Regions from separate parts of the Tepidibacillus sp. HK-1 genome, predicted to be linked through region 2. Evidence: a T-box and tRNA genes for the amino acid it is inferred to sense, from the RefSeq annotation. Region 2 holds a T-box; the other holds one or more tRNA genes.
The links. A T-box is a leader RNA that pairs with one kind of tRNA and senses whether it is charged. The one in region 2 lies ahead of ileS (isoleucine--tRNA ligase), so its partner is inferred to be a tRNA-Ile.
Positions count from the first base shown of each region.

Region 1 (3,412 bases), on a different contig from region 2:
CAAACCTTCCTATAATAGAAAGGTTTGTTTCCATATCTTTAATATCTCTTTCACTAGGTTGAATAGGTCTTTTATATGAACTCAGTATCTTACTGTATTATAAATAAAATAATTGCAAGTTCTTACTTTTTGGCTAGATAAAAATCCCAAACAGCTTCTTGTTCTTTTTTTGTTAAATACTCTTCAAAGCTCATCATTTTACCTTTATAGTTTACAACGTAATCTAATAAATCTTTTTGACGAGCTACCTCTTCCACTTTGTAGATTGCCATCCCAATCACCTCTTTTTTAATTTCAATCTCATTATACAACATTTTTTAGTCTATGATTGTGAAAATTATAACAAAAATATGAACATCGTTAAAGTTTAAATCTTTAGAAAAATCAATTAAATACTTTAACAGCAGCTAATTTTATTAGATTTCCAGAATTTAATATCTAATAAAAATTTTATGACTATTTTATATGTGAAAACGATAACAATTTATTATTATGTATTACGGGATAGCAATAAAGAACAACAGCTACGTTTGTTTGTAGCTGTTAGTTTATCGACGATCACTTACTAATTTAACCACCCTTGTATATTTCCCCTTTTTTACCTCTTCAGGAGTTGCATCTTCATCTAGTGCATCCATCTCCATACTTGGTGCAATGGTAGGCTCCTTTTCTTTAGGACTGATTTTCTTATCCACGATGATTCATCTCCTTTTCTTTACCTTATGTTCATTATGCTCCATAAATTGGATTTCATTCTTTATATTGTCGCTATTATCATCCATTTACTTATCACCTCTGTACCCTTTCAGGAATAACATCTTGAAAGATGGTGGTCTAAAAAATAAAAAAAGGGTTTATATCCGACCATCAACTTTCCAAAATCTTTTATGGCCTTCAAACCCTTGATATATAAAGTATGGTGACCCCGACTGGGTTCGAACCAGCGACCCCCACCCTGTCAAGATGGTGCTCTCCCGGCTGAGCTACGGAGTCACATATATTCGACGTTGTTACACTCAATTTAGATGGTGCCGAGGACCGGACTTGAACCGGTACGGTAGTCACCTACCGCAGGATTTTAAGTCCTGTGCGTCTGCCAATTCCGCCACCCCGGCAGGACTTTTAAATGGTGGGCCCAACAGGACTCGAACCTGTGACCAATCGGTTATGAGCCGACCGCTCTACCAACTGAGCTATAGGCCCCTACTAATTTAACTTTAAACAAATACTTTTTTAAAATGGCGGAGCTGACGGGATTCGAACCCGCGGTCTCCTGCGTGACAGGCAGGCATGTTAGGCCTCTACACCACAGCTCCATAATATAAATGGGAATATTCGACGTAGTGCAAATAGTTTATTGGTTGCGGGGACAGGATTTGAACCTGCGACCTTCGGGTTATGAGCCCGACGAGCTACCAACTGCTCCACCCCGCGTCATTACATAATAAAATTAGCGACAAAAATTATTATATATGATTTATAACATTTATGCAACAATTTTTAAAAATAGTTTTATCCCTTAAACCTCTTGGTCTTTGGGACAAAAGTAATTTTACCTAGAGTACAATAATTTGTCAATAGTATTGTCACATATATTTAGTGAATTGGGTTTACAATAACATTGTCAGTGTATACATGAATACCATTGACTTGAACCATGGTTAAGGAGAGTGTTGCATTTTGGCCAAACAAATAAAAGACAGACAAATCGCTTATGTAAATAAAGAAACAAATCTGTTGGTGTCACAAATCGTAAGTGGAACTCAATCACTACTACAGCAGACTAAACAATTACAGAGCAATCCATCATTAGTTGTACCTATACAACAATCTCAACTTACGTCGTCCACTGCATCTAACAACATGCAAATGTCTCAACAAAATTTCAAAACGCAACAACTTGGGCGGGCACAACAACATACTAGCGTCCCTGAAATGCAGCATTTAGATCAAATGCTACAAAAATTTTATAACGAGATTGGTAAGATGGAAACCGAATACAACCAATTGAAATCAGCCAATATGAATCCTTTACATCTTCAGCAATTGATGCAACAAAAAGCAAATGCGCTCCAATCATTTAGTAATCAAATACAACAAACAATCAATCAGGTTCAATTATCAAGTCAAACGAATCAAATTTATGAATCAGGCCATGGTTTCTAAAAAGTTTTGGCTGTTGAAATTCATCAACAGCCTCTCATATTTTCATACAAAGCTCATTTCTCTCGTTCATTTAAAAACTCTTTAGTTAAAATAGGTTGATATTTTACCCCAGAAACCGTAAAAACTGACTGGTATAAAGTTAGAGAAGTTACTTGCCATACAGAAGACGTTAGTTTAAAATTTTCCTTTTTAAAGGGAACATTCACCTTTCTTGCTAATGTTACATGAGGAGTATACTTTGGCTTTGCATCGAATGTAATCTTTGTTTTTGTCAATGCTTCAACAAAATTTTGGTAAAGTTTGTTTAACATTTGCAAGTCCCCATGAACATCAGCCCATAAAATATTAGGCTTATTTTCGCTAGGAAAGGCACTTATATTCTTTAACTGTAATTGAAAAGGGGATACATTTTTTACAGCCTCATTTAATGCTTGGTCTAACGATTCCATCTCTTTTTCATCGACTTCCCCTAAAAAAAGAAGAGTAATATGCCAATTTTCTTCTGGTACCCATTTTCCCAATTGTAAGCTGTTGCGAATAATTGGCAATTGTTGTTTAAGTTCATTTTTTACATGTTCAGCTAGCTTAAGTGCAACAAATAATCTCATAGCTAAACCACATTATCCTCAGTCATTTGTTCTTCTATTTCTTCCACCATTTCTTGCACATCTCTTAATCGATGGGCAATACGTCCTGCCGCTGAAGCAGCGATTCCAGCAACAAGGTCATCCAAAAACGTATGAACACCTTTACCGTTTTTTGTATCCAACTTTTTAATTATTCCCACTTTATCTTTATCTAAATATCCAAAAGTGGTCACTGCAATGCTTCCATAACCAAAGACAGAGCCTAATGCCATTGTTTCATCAATTCCAAAAAGTCCTTCATCAGACTCAACAAGAGATTGCAATGGTTCAGTTAACAAACCTTTTTCAGCCAATACGTCTAACTCGATCCCAACAAGTAATGCATGTTGAACTTCACGTTTTTCTAATACTTTGTTTACACTTTCCAGGCAAAGCTCCATGGTTAAATCTTTATTATATGGCAATTGTAATTCATAGACGATTTCTGCAATGTCTTCCAATGTAACACCGCGTTCTCTTAATCTCTGTAACGCTGCAGCTTTTACCTCTTTACTTGGTACCCTTCTTTTCAATACCTGTCACCTCCAAAAATATCTTTCTCCATCATATCACTTTCTCTACATATACAAAATAAACTTCATTATATATATTATTAAAAA
Region 1 covers NZ_BDGM02000008.1:26,370-29,781, forward strand. The annotation lists gene BEN26_RS05655 (hypothetical protein) at 123-272, opposite strand; gene BEN26_RS05660 (hypothetical protein) at 549-695, opposite strand; tRNA gene BEN26_RS05665 (tRNA-Val) at 918-993, opposite strand; tRNA gene BEN26_RS05670 (tRNA-Leu) at 1,027-1,115, opposite strand; tRNA gene BEN26_RS05675 (tRNA-Ile) at 1,128-1,203, opposite strand; tRNA gene BEN26_RS05680 (tRNA-Asp) at 1,240-1,316, opposite strand; tRNA gene BEN26_RS05685 (tRNA-Met) at 1,359-1,434, opposite strand; gene BEN26_RS05690 (hypothetical protein) at 1,681-2,166, shown strand; gene thpR (RNA 2',3'-cyclic phosphodiesterase) at 2,220-2,774, opposite strand; gene BEN26_RS05700 (phosphatidylglycerophosphatase A family protein) at 2,777-3,325, opposite strand.
Region 1: it has a tRNA-Ile gene. The T-box ahead of ileS (isoleucine--tRNA ligase) is inferred to sense a tRNA for this amino acid. The anticodon was not compared.

Region 2 (3,412 bases):
AATTGTTTGGTTCTCATCATGGCAAATTGATCAAGTTCGTTCATCTCTTTCAAAGCGACTTGATCTTTTTGCGGATTAAACCCTTCTAAATTACCAACTAAGAATCTTAAAGTATTCCTAATTTTTCGGTATACTTCTGAGATCTGTTTCAAAATATTATCGGAAATCCGAACATCTGATTGATAATCAACAGAAGCAACCCAAAGACGGAGAATATCTGCTCCCAATTGATCAACAATCTTCTGCGGCACAATCACATTCCCTAAGGACTTAGACATTTTTCTACCTTCGCCATCCAAGGTGAAACCATGACTTAAGACTGCTTTATAGGGTGCTTTTCCCGTTACAGCAACGCTGGTAGATAGTGAGGAGTTGAACCAACCACGATATTGGTCAGAGCCTTCTAAATAAAGATCGGCTGGTCTTCGTAATTCTTCTCTTGCTTCTAAAACACCTTCATGGCTTGAACCAGAGTCAAACCATACATCCATAATATCTGTTTCTTTTCTAAAATGAGTTCCCCCACAAGATGGACAAAAAGTGCCTTCTGGTACCAACTCATCCGCCTCTTTGGCAAACCATACATTAGAGCCTTCCATTGCTACTAAATCTGCAACATGGTGAATGGTTTGATCGTTAAGAATCGTTTCTCCACAATCCTTACAATAGAAGATTGGAATCGGTACGCCCCAAATCCGTTGGCGAGATATACACCAATCTCCTCGATCAGCAACCATATTATGCAACCGTAGTTCTCCCCAATGCGGAACCCATTTCACATTTTTAATTTCTTCTAACATCGTTTGACGAATCGGTTCAATCGACGCAAACCATTGTTCAGTTGCCCGGTAAATCACTGGTTGTTTTGAGCGCCAATCGTGTGGGTATTGGTGTTTAATAAAGCCAAGTTTGAGAAGTTTACCAACTTCAGCTAGCTTTTTTGTCACCTCTTTATTAGCATCTTCATAGAACAAACCTTCAAAGCCGGGTGCTTCTTTTGTGAATTTCCCTTGGTCATCGATTGGCGATAAGACATCTAAACCATATTTCTGGCCAACATAAAAGTCATCTTCTCCATGACCAGGTGCAGTATGAACGCATCCTGTTCCAGCCTCTAATGTTACATGCTCACCAAGAATAACAGGTGAGATTCGATCATAAAATGGGTGTTTTGTGACTACCCCTTCTAACTCTTCACCCTTAAATTCCTTAACAATTTCTACATGCTCAAAACCAATTTCTTCTTTCACATGGTCTAATAGTTCTTTAGCCACTAAATATTGTCCAGATTCTACTTTGTATAGGACATAATCAAATTCCGGATGAATAGAAATAGCAAGGTTTGCTGGTATGGTCCAAGGTGTTGTCGTCCAAATGACAACATTTGAACCCTCTGGAAGTTTACCTTTTCCATCAACGACTTCAAAAGCTACATAAATCGAGGCAGAACGTTTTTCTTTATATTCAATTTCCGCCTCGGCTAGTGCAGACTCAGAAGAGGGTGACCAATAAACAGGTTTAAGCCCCTTGTAGATGAGTCCCTTTTTTGCCATTTCGCCAAATACTTTTAATTGTCTTGCTTCATATTCTGGCTTTAGGGTAATATAAGGATTTTCAAAGTCTCCTCTTATACCTAAACGTTTAAACTGTCCCTTTTGCTTTTCAACATAAGAAAGAGCATAATCTCGACAACGGTTTCTAAACTCAATCGGTCCAATTTCGTGACGGTTAATTTTTTCATTTTTAATAATAGCATGCTCGATTGGTAATCCGTGAGTATCCCAACCAGGAACATAAGGTGCATTATAGCCCTGCATGGTTTTAAAACGAACGATGATATCTTTCAAAATCTTGTTCAGTGCATGGCCAATATGGATATCTCCATTCGCATAAGGAGGACCATCATGAAGAATAAATGTTGGCTTCCCTTTTTTTGATTCCTGCACTTTTTGATAAATATTGATCTCATCCCACCATTGCTCAATCTCTGGCTCTTTATTTGGAAGATTTCCTCTCATTGGAAAATCTGTTTTTAACAGATTTAATGTCGTCCCATAATCCATTCAACTCACTCCTTCTTACAACTTTTCAGCCCATAAAAGCAACGGCTCACTTAAAAGCCAATTCCAATCCCTTTTATAAGGCTTCACGAATATGAAAAAAAACCTTCTCATCCAAAGTCAAGGGACGAGAAGGTTACCCGCGGTACCACCCTAATAGCCTATATAGCCACTTATAAAAGATAACGGATTAAACCGACTTTTCTTACTTATTTTACAATGCATTCAGAAAAGTAACTCATGGGTGATATTCAACATAGTCCAAATTACTAGGCTCACACCAACCCTAGCTCGCTTAAATCTGGGGTCTAGTTGACAGATCCCAATCCTCGTTTCATATTCGTTTCATTTGTTTATTTAATGATATGCAGTATACCTAATTATTGACTCAAAGTCAATGGTTTATACGCTAACCCGATCCTCTTCTTCAGTTCTCTCAAGCTCTTCCCAGCTTTGAGATTCTAACATCTCAAGCTGTGCTTCTAAAAGGGTACGGAATCTCGTACGATAAATGGCTGCTCTTTTTTTCAATTCTTCAATTTCTAGGGAAATCGTTCTTGATTTCATTAGAGACTCGTTGATGATACGATCTGCATTTTTTTCAGCTTCTTTGACAATCAATTGCGCTTCTTTTTTTGCATTTGCTTTCACTTCTTCAGCTGTTTCTTGCGCTACAATAATCGATTTACTTAAGCTTTCTTCAATATTAGAAAAATGGCTAAGTCTTTCATTTAATTGTATTATCTTTTCCTCAAGGTCTTTGTTTTGGCGAATTAAAGCTTCATAATCTTTAATCACTTGATCCAAAAATTCATTTACTTCATCTTCATTATACCCACGAAACGCTTTACTAAATTCTTTGTTATGTATGTCCAATGGTGTTAAAGGCACCAAAAACACCTCCAAATCATATTTTGTCATACTTATTTCGACATAGAATCCAAAAATCCTGCAATTTTTTTTAGCTCCATCGACCTATTTTTACACGGATACGGCCTTTTTTGGTGATTCCTTCGTCCTCTAAAAACTTAAAGCGACCAAATCCATTTAAAGAAACGATATCACCTACTTGAAGCTTATAATCGGTTTGATCAATGATTTGCCAATTTACTTTTAAATGTTTCCCTTTAATCCATTCAGATATTTTTGTCCGAGACAGTCGAAAAACATCACTCGATATCGCATCAACTCGTAGCGAAGAAACGGTCAAAAACATTTCCTCAATCTGTTGAATTGGGGGTTTTACATTTTCTCTAGCGATTTCCTCAAGTCGAACAGGAACCCTTCCTACATGAGTAAGCTGCATTCTGATATAATCAGCAACTTCACTAGCAACAATGTATTGTTTATCC
Region 2 covers NZ_BDGM02000018.1:23,591-27,002, forward strand. The annotation lists gene ileS (isoleucine--tRNA ligase) at 1-2,063, opposite strand, end outside; T-box leader at 2,181-2,399, opposite strand; gene BEN26_RS10125 (DivIVA domain-containing protein) at 2,463-2,951, opposite strand; gene BEN26_RS10130 (YlmH family RNA-binding protein) at 3,022-3,412, opposite strand, start outside.